Regions from separate parts of the Faecalimicrobium sp. JNUCC 81 genome, predicted to be linked through region 1. Evidence: riboswitches for the same ligand, from Rfam matches in the RefSeq annotation. Region 1 holds a riboswitch; each other region holds the start of a gene.
What was found. Region 1 has a riboswitch for lysine ahead of nhaC (Na+/H+ antiporter NhaC). Riboswitches for the same ligand answer to the same signal wherever they lie in the genome.
Positions count from the first base shown of each region.

Region 1 (4,595 bases):
TTGAATAAGATAAGACATTTTAGAAAAAATATATAATAATTGTATTTAAATAAATTTAAGGAGAATTTATATGAGTTATATATTATTGCTAATAGGTTTTATACTTCTTATAAAAGGAGCGGATGCATTTGTATCAGGCTCATCTTCAATAGCTAAAATTTTTAATGTACCATCATTAATTATAGGGCTTACAATAGTGGCATTTGGCACAAGTGCACCAGAAGCAGCTGTAAGTATAACAGCAGCATTACAGGGAAATAATGATATGGTAATTGCAAACGTAGTTGGATCAAATATATTTAATCTATTATTTGTTGTAGGTATTGCATCTATAATAAATCCTATAAAAGTACAAAAAAGTACTATAATAAAAGAGTTTCCTTTTGCAATTTTAGCATCAATAGTATTAATGATATTAGCGCATGATACTAAGTTTCAAGGATATAATCAAAACTTACTAACTAGAGCAGATGGTTTAATACTATTAGTATTGTTTTCTATATTTATGTATTACTTAATAGAAATGGCAATTACATCAAAAGAAGAAATGGAAATAGAACAGACAAGTCAACCAATGTCTATGAGTAAAAGTATAATAATGAGTATACTTGGTATTTTAGGGATAATTATAGGTGGTAACGTAGTTGTAAATTCAGCAAGTGATATAGCGCTATCTTGGGGTATGAGTCAAAACTTAGTAGGTCTTACAATAGTAGCTATAGGAACATCACTTCCGGAATTTGTTACCAGCATAATTGCAGCTAGAAAAGGTGAAAGTGATATAGCAATAGGTAATGTGGTTGGATCAAATATATTTAATATCTTATTTGTGTTAGGAATATCATCGACTATACATAACATACAAATACATCCAATAGTATTTATAGATATGTTAATTATGATAATTGTGACAGTATTAGGTTATATATTATCAGCAACTAAGAGAAAGATTAATAAAGGAGAGGGTGCTTTATTATCATTAATGTATATAGCATATATGGCATTTATAATAATAAGACAATAAAAATTTAACTGAGTATAAAAAGAGCGTTGCTATAAACAACGCTCTTTTTGTACTTAACTTTCTATACTTAATTCAAGTTTTTCTTCTTCTGATAGTTTTGATATTGTTATACCAGTTGCGCCATAGAATAATGATATTAGAGGACAAAGTAGGTTTAAAAATGCAAAAGGTAAAAATGCAAAAGATCCAACCCCAAGAGTAGCAGACATATAAGCCCCACAAGTATTCCAAGGAATTAAAGGTGAAGTTATTGTAGCACTATCTTCTAACGCGCGAGATAAATTCTTAGGAGATAATCCCTGCTTTATAAATGCCTCTTTGTACATACTTCCTGGTATTACTATAGCTAAATATTGATCTGCTACAGCTAAGTTAGTGCCTATACAAGTAAATATTGTTGCGGCGATTAATCCAAAAGTACCTTTAGCTACTTTTAATATAGCCTTTGCTAAAGCTTCAAGCATACCTGTTCTTTCTAATATACCGCCAGTAGTCAAAGCGCAAAGCATTAAAGATACAGTTCCTAACATACTATCAAGGCCACCACGACTAAGTAATTGATCAACAAAATCCATACCAGTAGTTGATACATATCCACCTTTAGCGACTAAAATTACATCAGCTATAGATGCACCTTGGAATATAACAGCTATAACCCCTCCCAATAAGGCACCAAATATTAGTCCAGGAATTGCTGGAACTTTTAGTATAACTAATATTATAACTGATGCAGGGACTAAAAGTAAAAATGGTGATAACGTATTATAATTACCTAAAAGTGCATTTTGTATTTGTGCTATTTGAGTAGTATCTATTTGGCTGCCAGCATATTTCATACCTATTATAGCGTAAAGTATAAGAGATATAACTAAAGCTGGAACAGTAGTATATAGCATGTGCTTAACATGATCAAATAGGTTAGTACCAGCCATCGCTGGAGCTAAGTTAGTTGTATCAGATAAAGGTGACATCTTATCTCCAAAGTAAGCACCAGAGATTATAGCACCTGCTATTATTTGAACAGGAATACCAAGTGCACTACCAATACCTAATAAAGCGATACCTATAGTACCAGCAGTAGTCCAAGAAGAACCTGTAGATATGGATACTATGGCACATATTAATGTTGTAGCTACTAAGAATATTCCTGGAGATAAAATGTTAAGTCCCCAATATATCATAGATGGAACTACACCAGATATAATCCAAGTTCCTATTAACATACCTACAATTAATAAAATAAGTATTGCTTGCATAGTTGTATTTATAGAAGCTAAAATTCCTTCTTCAAGTTCTTTCCAAGTATAACCAAGTTTAATAACTGCGACTGTTGCTGCAAATACTCCTCCTAATACTAAAGGTATATGTGCAGATATTTCATATTCTTTTAATACTACTAAACACGTCACTAGCACTGCAACTAAAAAACCTAAGCACAACAGCGAATCAAAAAGTGTTGCTTGTTTTTTTTCTCTTGTTTTCATAAAATCCTCCTGTAATGTATGTCGAATATAACGTCAAGGAGAAATTAGATATTAAAAAAAGTCCAGGATAAAAGAACTTATCCTAGACTTAAGCATTCAAAAAATGAATAGTATACTTAATCTAAAGATAGTACTCCACAATATAATTGTGACAGTGCCATATATATTATATATGACCCCAACATATAAGATTTAAAGCGTTACTTATATGTTTCGGCACAGTTACCTTTTATTTTGCTTCTTCGTGCTTACCTCCACAAAACTACTTATTAACGATGCGACCTCTACCATTAGTTATATCCGATATTTAATTTGATAAATAAATTATATCATATATTTTTTTATTTTTAAAGTTAAAAAAGAAAAAAGTAGCATATTATCAAAATTTGGATAACTAAATAAAACTTTTAAATTCAATGTGTTTAGGTTAGAATATAGTATGTAAAACATGCAAGGGAGTGATGAGATTGAGCAAGAAGAAATTTTATGCGGTAAGAAAAGGAAAAAAGACTGGAATATTTAATACTTGGAATGAATGTAAGATGCAAGTAGATGGATATTCTGGAGCAGAGTATAAAAGTTTTACTACAATTGATGAAGCAAAAGAATATATAGAAGGTAATAAAGCTACAATTTCAAAAAATCCCCAAAATAGTATAGAAGCCTATGTAGATGGAAGCTATGAACATTCTCTTAGAGCATATGGATCAGGTATAGTTATGATAAAAGATAACATAGTACAAAAAACTTATAGTGTAAAAGGGGAAGATGAATCTCTTGTGAGTATGAGAAACGTAGCAGGGGAGATAGAAGCTTCTAAAATTGCTATGAGATATTGTATAAGTAATAATATAGAAAATTTAACACTTTATTTTGATTATGAAGGCATTGAAAAGTGGTGCATAGGAGCATGGAAAACCAATAAAGAAGGTACTATAGAATATAAAAAGTTTTATGATTCAATAAAAGATAAGTTAAATGTTAAGTTTGTTAAGGTTAAAGCACACTCTGGTGATAAATATAATGAAGAAGCTGATAAATTAGCAAAAACTGCAATAGGAATATAAAAAGTCTTGTAATTAATTACAAGACTTTTTATTTATTAAAATATATTTATTTTCTTAAGGTTCCATATACATTTTTTAGTTCTGATTGAACTTTTACTGGATCATGTATGCTTTGATACATAGCATTTGCTAATATATTTGCCTGATCATAAGTCGATGTCCATGAGAAAATTCCACCTAAGCAATTTTCAAGTACGTATTGAGCTTTTAAAAATATTGATAGTGCATCATCATAAGACATTGCAAATTCACCATTTCTAACAAGGTATGGAACTTGAGCTTGTTTATCAAATCTAAATTCATATCCATTTTTATTTATATAATCTCTTCTTAAGTCATCATAAGATCTTGTTATAGTTGCACCTAATCTTCCGTAGAAAGGAATTCCAAGAAGAATTTTCTCAGAAGGCATTCCAGCAGATTCAAGATTTCTAACCATAGTATCTACGCTATACCCAGGAAGAGAAAGAGGTGAATCATAAAGGTTAGCTTGATGCTTCATTGCATTTGCTCCTGTTTCGCCAGCAGTAAAGTCATAGCTCATAAGATTAAAGTAGTCAATTATAGGAGCTATTGCACCTATATCAGCACTTTTAGTTATATATTCCATAGTACCGGTACCAGCTACACTTAGCCATGTATCTTCTCCTAAAACATCTCTTAATGCAGTAAGTAAAAGTGTAAAGTTTTCTTTATCTTCAGGTCTAGATTTTATTCCACCAGCGCTAGTGCTAGGATATTCCCAGTCTATATCTATACCATCTAATCCATATTGATTTACTAGTTTTTGAGCTTCCCTTGCAAAGTTATATCTAGAAGCAGGTGTTAAAGCTGCATCAGAAAATCCATCAGCACCCCAGCCGCCAATAGCGGCAATTACTTGCAAGCTAGGTTTTTCTGCTTTTAATTGTACTAATTGATTTAAAAATCTTGGAGTAGGAACAAATAAAGTTCCATCTGGATTTATTTCAACGAATGCGTAAATAACAGCATCTAAAAGTTGAGGGTCAACATTAGTAG
Region 1 is NZ_CM132203.1:1,325,278-1,329,872, forward strand. Features, by position in the region: gene JNUCC81_RS06635 (calcium/sodium antiporter) at 71-1,024, shown strand; gene nhaC (Na+/H+ antiporter NhaC) at 1,078-2,508, opposite strand; lysine riboswitch at 2,629-2,803, opposite strand; gene JNUCC81_RS06645 (ribonuclease H1 domain-containing protein) at 2,970-3,575, shown strand; gene JNUCC81_RS06650 (peroxiredoxin) at 3,622-4,595, opposite strand, start outside.

Region 2 (4,595 bases), 460 kb from region 1:
AAAAATTTATAGAATCTTTTAGCATGTTCCTTTTCCTGTTCTGCTGTTTCCATAAATATATTAGCAATCTGAACATACCCCTCTTTTTTCGCTATACTTGAGTAATAAGTATATCTTGTTCTTGCTTGTGTTTCACCTGCAAAAGATTTCATTAAGTTTTCAGCTGTTTTTGTTCCATTTAAAGTCATAGTCAATCCCCCATCTCTTATAAGTTTTGGTTACTTTTTCTATATGCTAACATATTATTAATTAATTTTCAATCCATAATTTTCCATTAACATACGTTTATATTTAATATATAATGTAAATTTGTAACTTTTTTTAATAAAAATTATAATTTTACTTAATTGATATAATATTAACTATTTAATATACTAAATTTATCAAAATATTTATATAAATTAATGATTCATAAACTCCCTTTGATGCAAATATATTTTTTAATACTTTATCTTCCCATTTACTTTTTATAAAATTTAATACTTTGAACATAAAAAATAGATAGGAAAATCCCTATCTACTTTTTATTCTTTAAATATTATTTTAAACTCTGTAAAATCATTATTACTTGATACACTTAGTTCTCCATTATTTTTTTCAACTAACTCTTTTACTATAGCCAGTCCAAAACCATTTTCACTACTTTTTTTAGTTGTAAATCCTGGTTCAAATATCTTATTTATAATTTCATCATTTATCTTAGGACCATTATTTTTAATGTTTATATACACATTTCCAAATATTTTATAAGTTTTTATAACTATTAAACCATTTTCACCCATAGCAGTAACTGCATTACTAATTATATTAGAAATTATTCTTTGAAGATCGTACTCTGAAATATCAATTTTTGATACATTGTACTCTTCTTCTACAATTACATTTATGTTATTTGTTGTTATTGAGTTTACAATAACTGATATAATAGATTCTGAATTGGATAATACTTTTAAATTATCCGAAATAGAGTTATTCCCATTTATAATATCTCTTAAAACACCACCTAATCTCTCATATTGTTCCATTATATAAAGCCCATTTACATATGAAATTTGAGATCCATAGTCATGCTTAACCTTTTTTAATTCATTATTCTTATTCTGTAAGGCTTTATTTAGTTTACTTATTTCATCCATTTTATTTTTTGTATTAACAAAATATAATAGTAAAAATACTAAAAGTAATAATAAAAAAATTATAAATAGATTTTTGAAAAATATACTATCATTTCCATGAATTATTAGTGAAAGAGACAGTATAGTATCAAGAGAAAAAGTTACTATAATAGAAATATCAAATCCATATCTTTTTTTACTTATAAATTGGTATATATTGTATAATTTATCAACATATAATAAAATTAAAAATTCTATTAGCATCATTGGTATATACATAACTACTATTGTAGAAATTTCTTTATTATTTATCGAGACCAAACTTTGCACATATGACCATTGTATATTCCCAAATACAATAGATGTTGCTTGAAATAGAAAGTAAGTTATTACATATGCAATTATTATTTTTTCATAGTTTTTAATATAAAAACAAGTTAATATCACCATACATGATATATTCATAGATATAATTGATAAAGATGTTCCTCCCATTATACGGGTCAATGTAGATATAGATAAAAACATTGCAATTATATTTATTGCTAACCTTATGTGATTTGCTTTACCTTGGATTAGTCCATCTTTTTTGACACAATAGTAAGGAATATATGCTAATAAAACTGATTGTATTATAGTGTTAATCAAATCTGCTATTTGTAGCATAAATTAATCTCCTTTGTATTTTTTTATTAAGTCTGAATATATGTTATTTTTTAGCTTCGCAGTCGTTTTTTGTCATATATTGTTTCATTTTAGATTATAGCATAATTTAAAAATAAAGTATTTATATTTTATTTAGTTATATTGATTTTTTTATGTTTATTTTAATTATTTATTGAAATTTACCTAGTCATATTTTTAGTATTGATAGTAATAATAAATTATATTTAAATATTATAAAAAAATAAAGTAGACTATAAATCGTAAATAATATTTATAATCTACTTTATTATAAGTTTAATATATAAGTTTTATTTAATATGTTAGCTCTAATTGCATCTCTAATTCTAAAAGTTCTTCATAACTTTGTCTTTTACATATTAATCTAGAGTTTCCATTTGATACTGATACTACTGCTGGTTTAGGCATTTTATTATAATTTGACGCCATTGAATAACCATAAGCTCCTGTTGAAGATACTACTAATATATCTGAAGTTTCTATATCCATTATATTTACATCTTTTATTAATATATCTCCACTTTCACAACATTTACCTGCTATTGTAACTTTATTCACTTCATTATGATCCATTTTACTTGCAATAGAGCACTCGTATTTAGCTTTATATAGAGATGGTCTTATATTATCTGTCATCCCTCCATCTACACTTACATAAGTTCTAACATTTTTTATGCTTTTTATGGAACCTACTGTATAAAGTGTACTTCCGGCATTTGCAACTACTGATCTTCCAGGTTCTATTACAAGTATCGGAACTTTTATTCCTATATCTCTACAGACTTCTTTTGCCTTACTAATTATAGCTTCACAATATTCTTTTATCGTTTTGACATTATCTTTTTTGGTATAATAGACACCCATTCCGCCACCTAAGTCAACTTCATTTATTTCTATATTGAATTTTTCTTTTATACTTTTTACTAAATTCATCATTATTACCACTTCATCTAAGTAAGGATCTATATCAAATATTTGAGACCCTATATGAGCATGAATGCCTACTAGTTCTATATTTTTATATTTTTTTACTTCTTCTATTGCTCTATCTAAATCCCCATTTTCAAGTACAAATCCAAATTTAGAATCTATCTGACCCGTTTTTATATAATTATGTGTATGAGCCTCTATCCCAGGAGTTATTCTAAAATATATTTTCTGTTTTTTATTTTCTCTATTACAAATCTTTTCTATTAAATCAAGTTCATAAAAATTATCTACCACAAATCTTCCTACACCTAAGTTTATTCCCATTTCTACTTCATCCATCGTTTTATTACTTCCATGAAATAATATTTTCTCCATTGGAAAATTTGCTTTGTGTGCAGTATACAACTCTCCTCCTGATACTACATCTAGATACATCTTCTCCTCATTTATAAGATTACACATATATATTGGTAAAAATGCCTTACCTGCATAAGCCACTCTATTTTCATCTTCTTCCACTCTAAAATACTTTACAAATTTTTTGCAGTTATCTCTTGCTAACTCTTCATCAAATACATAAAGCGGAGTTAAATATTTTTCTCTAAGTTCACTGCAACTTACATTTCCTATATATAATTGATTATTTCTTACAGACATACTTCCATGAAGTTTCATTATATTACCTCCCTTAATATATAAAAAATCCCTTAAGTTACACTTAAGGGATATAAATATCATAAATAATAAACCACTATTATGATTCCTCAAATGTAGCTCAACACAAATTAAATTTGTGACAGTGATGCATATATTTTATACATCCCCAGGTATATAACTTTAAAGCATAGGTTATATCCTTCGGCGATAATTCCTTTTCTAATAAATCATTGTGCTTACCTCATTATTAGTACTCATAAGTACCGCGACCTCTACAGTATCTATTTAGTTTTCGTTTTTCTTAAAAAGATTATACTCTTTAGTTTTTTATTGTGCAATATTTAATGTTATTTTTAATATTTTTTATTATATTTATTCATTCATATATGTTCTCCATAAATTTATTAAATTAATCATCAAATTTGTTATAGATTTATTACCGCCTGAAATTCATATATAAAAAGTGTACATGTCTTATTGTAAATAACAATATACTATTATTAAGAGTTTTAATTAATTTATTTGGGGGATTTAAAAATGAAAAAAATTTTACTACTTTTGTCCATAATATCACTATTTACAGTTGGTTGTTCTTCTGATAATAACCAAGGAAAAATTGATATAAGAGGAAAAGTAACGTCTATAAATATAGATGAAGATAATTCAACGCTACTTGTAGAAGGTAAATTAGAAGATGATACAAATTACGATGAGGCATACGTTAATATAACTAAAGATACAAAGATTCAAAAATATGATATGGATAATTCATTTGATTTTTCTGAATTAGAGTTAGGTTTTATTGTTGAAGTAACATTTAAAGGCTCTGTAAAAGAAACCTCTCCTGTACAAGGGACTGCTCAAACCCTTAAGATCATTAGTGAATAGTTAATATATACACACTATAAAAGTATAATTAAGTTAACTTTTTTTGAAAATTTGTCTTGCATTTTAAAGATTTACTATATATAATAGGTTTTAACAAATAAAAATTAAATCTGTATTAAAAAAATAAGGAGTTTTAAGATGATAAAAAATATGAACTTGACTAATATATCAAAACTTAATATATTTTATTTTAGCTATTATAGTTAAGTTTGTATTTATGATGAATATATAAATCATGGATACAAACTAAATTGTTTGTATCTATGATGGCTAAAATTAATTTGTTATGCAAATTGCCACATAGATAGACACTATGTGGTT
Region 2 is NZ_CM132203.1:1,786,370-1,790,964, reverse strand. Features, by position in the region: gene rbr (rubrerythrin) at 1-188, opposite strand, end outside; gene JNUCC81_RS08835 (hypothetical protein) at 367-492, opposite strand; gene JNUCC81_RS08830 (sensor histidine kinase) at 525-1,781, opposite strand; gene lysA (diaminopimelate decarboxylase) at 2,094-3,404, opposite strand; lysine riboswitch at 3,493-3,669, opposite strand; gene JNUCC81_RS08820 (DUF3221 domain-containing protein) at 3,924-4,274, shown strand.
Region 2: it holds a riboswitch for lysine, as region 1 does, so the genes downstream of both, lysA (diaminopimelate decarboxylase) here and nhaC (Na+/H+ antiporter NhaC) in region 1, are expected to answer to the same signal.

Region 3 (4,595 bases), 1.3 Mb from region 1:
GGTTTTCCAACTCCAATAAGAGTATGGCTTAAAGAAGATCTAGGAGATGTTGTTAGAAAGACTATAAATGAAGCCGATGTTAATAATTTTATAAATAAAAATTATGCATTAGGGCTTTTAGATAATCATATTAAAAATAAAGAAGATAACTCAAGAAAAATTTGGACAATATTTGCATTTTGCTTGTGGCATCAAATTCATATAGAGAAACAAAATATAAATTTCTAAAAAATTCGCTTCGCTCATATTGCTCAAGTAATTCGCCAACACGTTGATCAAACGACTACGTCCGTTACTTAAGTTTAGTTGTTGGGATTATAAAAATAGCTAAGGTTATAACCTTAGCTATTTTTTAGTAATACACAATTATTAGAACTTGAATTTTTCCAAGCTTTTAAATATTCACTTAATATTCTCTTTATAGATTTTCCTATTTTAGGATAATCTTCATCATGAAGATTTGCCAGAGAAACTCTTATGGACCAATTTGGTCCAGCGAACCCACCTCCACTAAGTAAAACAACAGAGTAATCATTTGCTAATTTATATAAAATATCTACTGGAGCGTAATTAGATTTAATATAATTTACAAAATCTTCTCCATAACTGACCCTAGCCCATTGTTCTATATCAAATTGAGTATAATAATAAGCATTGTTTTTATCCTCATTTAAAGGTACTTGTAAAGCGTTGTATAATAATTCTTGACGTTTTCTACAAATACTGATGTTAAGTGCTTTATAATCATTTTCAATATCGATTAAAGCAAAAGCAGAGAAAAATGCCATTTGAACTTGTTGTGGAGTAGAAAGTCCAGCAGTGTGGTTAAGTGCAACAAGCCTACTATCAGCAACTATTCTATCCATAAAAGAAATAGTTGATGGATTAAGCCTCATATCACCATAACGTCTATCTAAAGATTTCTTTAAATTATCGTCTAAATCGTTAATTCTTTTATCAAATACATTATTTTCATGAAGTGCCATTGTACCTAATCTCCAACCAGTAACACCAAAGTATTTAGAGTAAGAGTATACACCAATTGTATTATAAGGAAGTTTAGCCATTAAGGAAGTAAAGTCATTAACAAAAGTTCCATAAACGTCATCAGAGATAATCATTAAATCTTTATTGAAATTTTTAACTACATCTACTAAATTATTAGCAGATTCATCACTTATAGCTATAGAAGCTGGATTATTAGGATTAACAACAAATAAAGCTTTAATAGATGTATCTTTAAGTTTTTCTAACTCTTTTTTTGAGTATTGCCAAGTATGATTTCCAAAAGAGTCAACTTCATCTGCATTTATGTTTATAACATCGAATTCATACTTAGGTAGATGAGGAATTTCAAGATAAGGAGTGAAAATAGGTGTCATGATAGCTATTTTATCACCTTTTCTTAAAAGCTCATTAGCCATTAAAGAATCAAAAATGTAACACATAGCTGCAGTAGCGCCTTCAACAGCAAATATTTCTAAATTTCCACCTAAATTTATATCATACTTCATCTCTTGTACTAAATAATTATGAACTATTTTTTCTATATGAGGTAGCATTCTATCAGGTACTGGATAATTGTCTCCAATTATAGCATCAGCTAATTCATAAATAAAATTATCTCCATCAAAATTTAATTCATTTATACCATAATCAATTATGGCTCTTAAAAGGTTTATACCTGGCATATTACTATTATCTTCTATATATTTATAAAATCGTTTACAAATACCTTCTCTTTGAGGCATCCCAGCTAAGTCACCTAAATCCCAATTTAAGCGAGTTTCATTAACTGCAAATTGTCCAAATGTAAAGAATGCTTCTCTTGGAGTTGCAGCAGTCCAATTTGGATTTCCTCTGCCTGCATCAAGCATAGCTATATTTTTTATTTCAGCATTGTATTTTGCTAAATCTATTAATTTATCCTTAAATTCAAATGGACTAATTTTTCCATACATCATTTTTACTTCTTCGTAAGTATATTTTTTCATACTAAAAACTCTCCTCAATAACCAATAATTAAAATCTAACATACTTGATTATAATATAGTTATTGTTAAAAAGTAAATAAAAAAATAAAGCGTTTGACAAAAAACGCCGTTATAAAAATAAAGGAGAAATAAAAAACACTTAATTAATTAAACTTACATGAATGTAAAATAAAAAAGATTAAAATAAAATTTAAATTTATCTTAATAGAACTTAAAAATTTAATAAATTTATATAAATTTAAAATATCATTTTTTATACATTTATAATATAAATTTAATAAAATTCTTTTAATAATTTTATATTTTGACATTAAATATTATGAAAAATAAAAAATATTCAAATTTTTCAAGAAGTATTTATAAATATTATCATAAAATTTAATAAATGTAAATTAAAATAAAAAAGATTCAAAATTGTCTTGCAACTTATAAAAGTATAATGTATACTCTACTTAAATTAAAAGTGAATAAACATAAAGGGTAGAGGCGCGATACTTATCAGTACTAATAATGAGGTAAGCACAAAGACTTATTAGGAAAGGAATTATCGCCGAAGTATATAACTGATGCTTTAAGGTTATATGTCTGGGGATGCATAAAATATATGCATCACTGTCACAAACTTGTTTTGTGGTGAGCTACATTTAAGGAATTATTATAGTATAGTTTTATTTGTGTACATAATTTTATAGCCTTGAGTGTAAACTCAAGGCTTTTTTTATACCCTAAACCTATTCACAAAAATAAATAAGGGGGAATTTTTATGAACAGTAGAAATTTAAGGATTATATTTTTAACAATGATAGTATTCTTACTATCATCACCATTAGTTTTTGCAGCTGAGGCTGATATTGCATCAATTAATTCACAAAAATTTGGAGTATTTACTTTAATACCGCCAATAGTAGCAATAATACTTGCATTTATAACTAAAAACGTAGTAGTTTCTCTATTTATAGGTATTATGTCAGGAAGTTTCATAATTAGTTTATCAAACACTAATATGCTTAATGCGTTAATATTATCATTTTTAGATGTAGTAAACAGAGCATTGAGTTCATTAGCTGATCCATGGAATGCAGGTATAATACTTCAAGTTTTAGCAATTGGTGGAGTAATAAACCTTGTAGCTAAGATGGGTGGAGCTAAAGCTATAGCTGAAGCTCTTGCTAAAAGAGCAAAAACTCCAAAAGGAACACAAATGATAACATGGTTTTCAGGACTTTTAGTATTCTTTGATGACTATGCAAATTCATTAATAATAGGTCCGATGATGAGACCAGTAGCTGATAAAATGAAAATATCTAGAGAAAGATTAGCTTTCATAATAGATGCTACAGCAGCACCAATAGCAGGCCTTGCTATAATATCAACATGGATAGGACTTGAAGTTGGACTTATAAATGATGCATTTGTAGGTATAGGAGTAGAGACAGATGCTTTTGGAGTATTTTTAAATACTATACCATATAGATTCTACAATATATTAATATTAGCATTTATAGTAGTGACAACATTATTAATGAAAGATTTTGGTCCAATGAGAAAGGCGGAATTAAAGGCTAGAAGAAGTGGTTTAACCAACCTAGAAGTTGCAACTACTAAAGATGAGCACTCAGATTTAGAACCAAAAGAAGGTGTTAAATTAAGTATATGGAATGCAATAATACCAATAGGTACTTTAATAGTAACTGCATTAATAGCATTTTACTATAGTGGATATTCATCTATAATGGCTTCAGATGATGCTACTTTAATAGAATTATTTAAATTATCACCATTCTCATTTGAGTCGATAAGAGAAGCTTTTAGTGCATCTGATGCATCAATAGCTTTATTCCAATCAGCATTATTTGCAGGAATAGTTGCGATGGTTATGGCGGTGAGTAAGAAAATATTTACAGTTAGTGAAGCAATAGATGTTTGGGTGGATGGTATGAAAACTTTAGTAATAACAGGTGTTATATTAATACTTGCTTGGTCATTAAGTTCAGTAATAAAAGAATTAGGTACAGCTAAATATTTAGTAGAATTATTATCAGGTACATTACCATATTTCTTATTACCAAGTATAATATTTATATTAGGAGCTGTAATATCATTTTCTACAGGAACAGCTTATGGAACAATGGGAATATTAATGCCTTTAGCAGTACCTCTAGCTCACTCAATAAATCCAGAAATGTCATTTATAATAGTAAGTACAAGCGCAGTTTTAACAGGTGCTATATTTGGAGATCATTGTTCACCCATATCAGATACAACAATATTATCATCTATGGGGGCTGGATGTGATCATATAGAACATGTTAAGACACAAATGCCATATGCATTATTTGTGGCGGCGATAACAGTCTTATTTGGATATATACCAGCAGGATTTGGTTTACCTATTTATATAGTTTTACCAATTTCGATATTAGCAATTTATGTAGGTGTTCAGATATTTGGAAAAACAGTAGACGAAGAAAAATTAGAAGCTACAAAGTAGAACGTAGTTTATATAACAAATAATAAATATATAATTGAAGTTTATAATAGCGAGATAGTATATTTTTAAATTAAAAGTAAATAATAAAAATAAAACGTACTGATATATCA
Region 3 is NZ_CM132203.1:2,630,038-2,634,632, reverse strand. Features, by position in the region: gene asnB (asparagine synthase (glutamine-hydrolyzing)) at 1-228, shown strand, start outside; gene aspD (aspartate 4-decarboxylase) at 342-1,994, opposite strand; lysine riboswitch at 2,468-2,643, shown strand; gene JNUCC81_RS13205 (Na+/H+ antiporter NhaC family protein) at 2,758-4,485, shown strand.
Region 3: it holds a riboswitch for lysine, as region 1 does, so the genes downstream of both, JNUCC81_RS13205 (Na+/H+ antiporter NhaC family protein) here and nhaC (Na+/H+ antiporter NhaC) in region 1, are expected to answer to the same signal.

Region 4 (4,595 bases), 1.1 Mb from region 1:
AAATCATTTACTAAATATTTTAAAAACTATCAAATCCCAGCTTTATGTAATTTAGGTACATCTTTTGGAATGGGACTTATAGTAACTACATTTATGATATCTCAAGGTGAACAGTATGTATTACCTGCAATAATAGGAAATATTGGTGCGATAATAGGAAGTATCGTAAGTGTAAGGATAATGTTACACTTTACAAAAAAGTTTTATAAGTATAGTTCTGAGCAAGATTTAAGTAATTTAAAATTATCTAGAAGTGAAGATTTAAGAGAGATTAGAGAAGGAAATGTATTCCAGAGGTTTTTAGATGCAATGTTAGAAGGGGGAAAAAGTGGAGTAGAATTAGGACTAGCGATAATACCGGGAGTGCTAGTTGTATGTACCGTAGTAATGTTATTAACATTTGGTCCATCTACTGATCCTAATACTGGGGCTGCAGTATATACAGGTGCAGCATATGAAGGTATAGGACTGCTTCCAATTATAGGAGAAAAGCTTAGATTTATATTAGAGCCATTATTTGGTTTTACATCACCAGAAGCTATATCATTCCCAATTACATCATTAGGGGCTGTTGGAGCAGCGATGTCACTTGTACCTAAGTTTATAACAGATGGCATAGTAACTCCAAATGATATAGCAGTATTTACAGCTATGGGAATGTGTTGGAGTGGATATTTAAGTACGCATGTAGGTATGATGGATGCTTTAGATGCTAGACAAATAACAAGTAAAGCAATATTATCACATACAATAGGTGGTATATGTGCTGGTGCATCTGCACACTTTATATTTATGCTTGTAGGATAAAAAAGAGTATAGACATTTTGTCTATACTCTTTTTTATATAATAAGTATTTATTTTTTAACTTCTTGTAAATATTTATCAGTATTTTCAGTATAGGTTAAATCAACTTCATTTAGAGGAACAACCTTAGTTTTAAATTTAACTTTATAACCAATATATAATCCTAAAAATAAAGGAATACCGATGTAAGAAGCTATTAGCCCATTAAGGTCAATTCCATCGGGTTTTATATAAGAAAATCCTTGACCTATTATAATAATCATACACATTAATAGTGATAATATAGGTGCAAATGGATACAACTTAGCTTTAAATTTTAAATCTTTTAAATTATTACCTTGATGAACATAAACTTTTCTGAATCTATAGTGACAAATTGCTATACCAAACCATGATATAAATCCAGCAAGTCCAGAGGCAGCAACCAACCAAACATAAACAGTACTTTCTGCAAATATACCCGTCAAGAAACAAAAAGAAGCGACTATAGTAGTTAATATTAAAGCATTTACAGGCACACCTCTTTTATTAGTTTTTGCAAAAATTTTATGAGCCATACCTTCTTTAGCCATAGAATGAAGCATTCTAGTTGATGCATACATACCAGAGTTACCAGCAGATAATACAGAAGTTAATATTACGGCATTCATAAGGGAAGCAGCTCCAGCTATACCTGCTTTTTCAAATACCATTGTAAAAGGGCTTTCAGAAACTCCTGCCTGTGTAAAAGGGATTATAGCACCTAAAACGATTATTGTTCCTAAATAAAATATAAGTATTCTCCAAAATATCGATTTTATAGCTCTTGGGATAGTCTTTTCAGGATTTTCACTTTCACCAGCGGCAACGCCTATAAGTTCTGTACCTTGAAATGAGAAACCTGCAATTAAAAAAATAGCAAATATCGACTTTAATCCACCATGAAATGGACCATCAGATATAAAATAATTATGAAAGCCTATATTACTAGAGCCCATTATTCCAAGTATCATCAAAGTGCCTATTATTAAAAAAATAATTATAGTGACTAATTTTATTCCAGCAAACCAATATTCAGATTCACCGTATGCTTTTGATGATAAAAAGTTTAAAGAAACGATTATAACTAAAAATAATAAGCTCCAATAAATTCCAGAAATATTAGGAAACCAATATTTCATAATTAAAGAACCAGCGACCATTTCAGCTGCTATTGTTATAGCCCAGTTGTACCAGTAATTCCATCCGAGTGCAAACCCAAGTGCAGGGTCTATAAATTTAGAGGCATAGGAACTGAAGGATCCGGATATAGGCATAAAAGTCGCCATTTCTCCTAAACTTGTTATTAAAAAATAAACCATAATACCTACTAAACTATATGCCACTAATGCTCCACCAGGACCAGCTTGATTAATAGTATTTCCCATTGCAAGAAATATACCTGTCCCAATAGAACCACCTAGTGCTATCATATTTAGGTGCCTTGCTTTTAAACCTCTTTTTAACTCTTGACTTTGCTCATTCATTTTAATTATCCTCCTTATGGTAATGTTTTTCCATAAGCAGGTAACTAAGATAATATAAAATTTTTTGACAATAAAAAAGCCATGAGCCTATACCCATGACGAAAATACGAAAACTTCATACAATAATATGAATGTATCGTACGTTTTCATTGAAAATAGCTCTTCACGAATTGTGACAGTCTTATATATATTCTACATAAGTCCAGCAAATAGTATTAAAGCTATTAACTATTCACTTCGGCGAAATTTCCTTTTATATTACTTCATTGAGCTTACCTCCATAATATTACTTTTAAATTTCGCGCCTCTATCTCAGTTATCTACTTGTTGTTTAAAATTATAACTTAAATAAATAATAAGTCAATAGAAAAAAGAAAATGTTTTCTGTATTTAGCTAGTACAAATTTTGATTTATAATATGTAAAAAGCACTACTTTTTTTAATTAAGTAGTGCTTTTGTGAATAAATAATTTAATATCTATTTATGAGAACTTACGGGTCTTGCGGTATTTTGGCTTACAGATCCAGTCTTAGAAGGTCTTAATCTTGGTTCAATATTAAGTTCTTCTGCTATTTCTAATTTTGTATTTTTAGCTTTTTTATTGTTTTTATTTTTAGCCATGATTTCCTCCTTAATACATTTAGTCATTAATAATTTAACCAAGAATTATATTAATATTCTAATGTTATAGGATTAGAAAATACTTATCTAATATTGTTTAAATTAAAGTTTATTTATGAATTATAACTGTAAAAATAGATAATCCTAAGCTTATAATATTTAAACATAAAAAGGAGGGATGCATTTGAATATAGCGATAAGTCTCTTAGGAGGATTAGGACTTTTTTTGTATGGAATGAATTTAATGGGAGAGGGTTTACAAAAATCCGCAGGAGATAAATTAAAAAGAATAATAGAACTTTTAACTAGTAATATAATTATAGGAGTTTTAGTAGGAACACTTGTAACTGCAATTATACAAAGTTCTAGCGCTACTACTGTAATGGTAGTTGGATTTGTAAATGCTGGAATAATGACTTTGAATCAAGCAATAGGAGTTATAATGGGAGCAAATATTGGAACTACAGTTACAGCTCAACTTGTAAGTTTCAATTTAGAAGGTTTAGCTCCTATTACTTTAGGTATAGGTATTATATTATATTTATTTTCATCGAAATCTAAGATAAGAAACTTAGCGGAGATATTACTTGGATTTGGAATTTTATTTACAGGAATGGAGTTTATGAAAGATGCAGTAAAACCATTGGCTGAATTTAAAGGATTTACAGACGCATTAGTAGGATTTGGACAAAGACCTGTATTAGGTTTACTATTAGGTTTTGGAATAACTGCAATTGTTCAAAGTTCAAGTGCTTCTATGGGAATGTTAATAGCTCTTGCATCACAAGGATTAATTCCTTTAAATGCTGCCCTACCAATACTATATGGTCAAAATATTGGTACTTGTGTAACATCAATAATTTCAAGTATTGGAGCTAATAGAAATGCCAAAAGGGCAGCAATTATGCATCTATTATTTAATGTAATAGGAACATTATTATTTTTAATACTTTTAAATAGGCCAACAGTATCTATAGTTACTAAAATAAATCCAAATGATATAGCTAGACAAATAGCTAATACTCATACAATTTTTAACATAGTATCAGTTTTAATTTTACTTCCTTTCTCGAAATATATAGTAAAATTAGCGATGAAAATTGTTCCTAGTGATGCAGATGAAGAAAATAATAAAACTTATCTTGACGAAAGAGTATTGGAGACTCCGTCTATTGCTTTTTCAAATGCTATCAAGGAAACTCTTAAAATGGGAGAAGTTGCTAAAGAATGTTTAGAAAGTTCTATCAAAAGTTTTGTTAATAAGTCAGAAAAAGAAGTGAAGGTAACTTTTGAAAAAGAGAAAATAATTAATGATTTTCAAAAAAGTTTAATAAGCTATCTTTTAAAATTATCTAAAAAATCAATACAACATGATTTAATTGAAGATATAGATAATCTTTTTAGTACTGTAAATGATATTGAAAGAATTGGAGAACATTCAAAAAATATATCTGAACTATCGCAAATAGCAATTGAAAGAAAAGCAAAAATGTCTGATGAAAGTATATCAGAAGTTAGCAATATGTATAAAAAAGTAATGGAAAACTATGAAAATTCTTTAAAACTTATTGATAATAGAGATAAGGATATAGCAATAAAAATAATTAAAATAGAAACTGAAGTAAATAAAATAGAAAAATCTATTCGAGTAAATCATATATCT
Region 4 is NZ_CM132203.1:2,447,754-2,452,348, reverse strand. Features, by position in the region: gene JNUCC81_RS12310 (CD0519/CD1768 family membrane protein) at 1-807, shown strand, start outside; gene JNUCC81_RS12305 (amino acid permease) at 856-2,310, opposite strand; lysine riboswitch at 2,459-2,628, opposite strand; gene JNUCC81_RS12300 (hypothetical protein) at 2,789-2,932, opposite strand; gene JNUCC81_RS12295 (Na/Pi cotransporter family protein) at 3,117-4,595, shown strand, end outside.
Region 4: it holds a riboswitch for lysine, as region 1 does, so the genes downstream of both, JNUCC81_RS12305 (amino acid permease) here and nhaC (Na+/H+ antiporter NhaC) in region 1, are expected to answer to the same signal.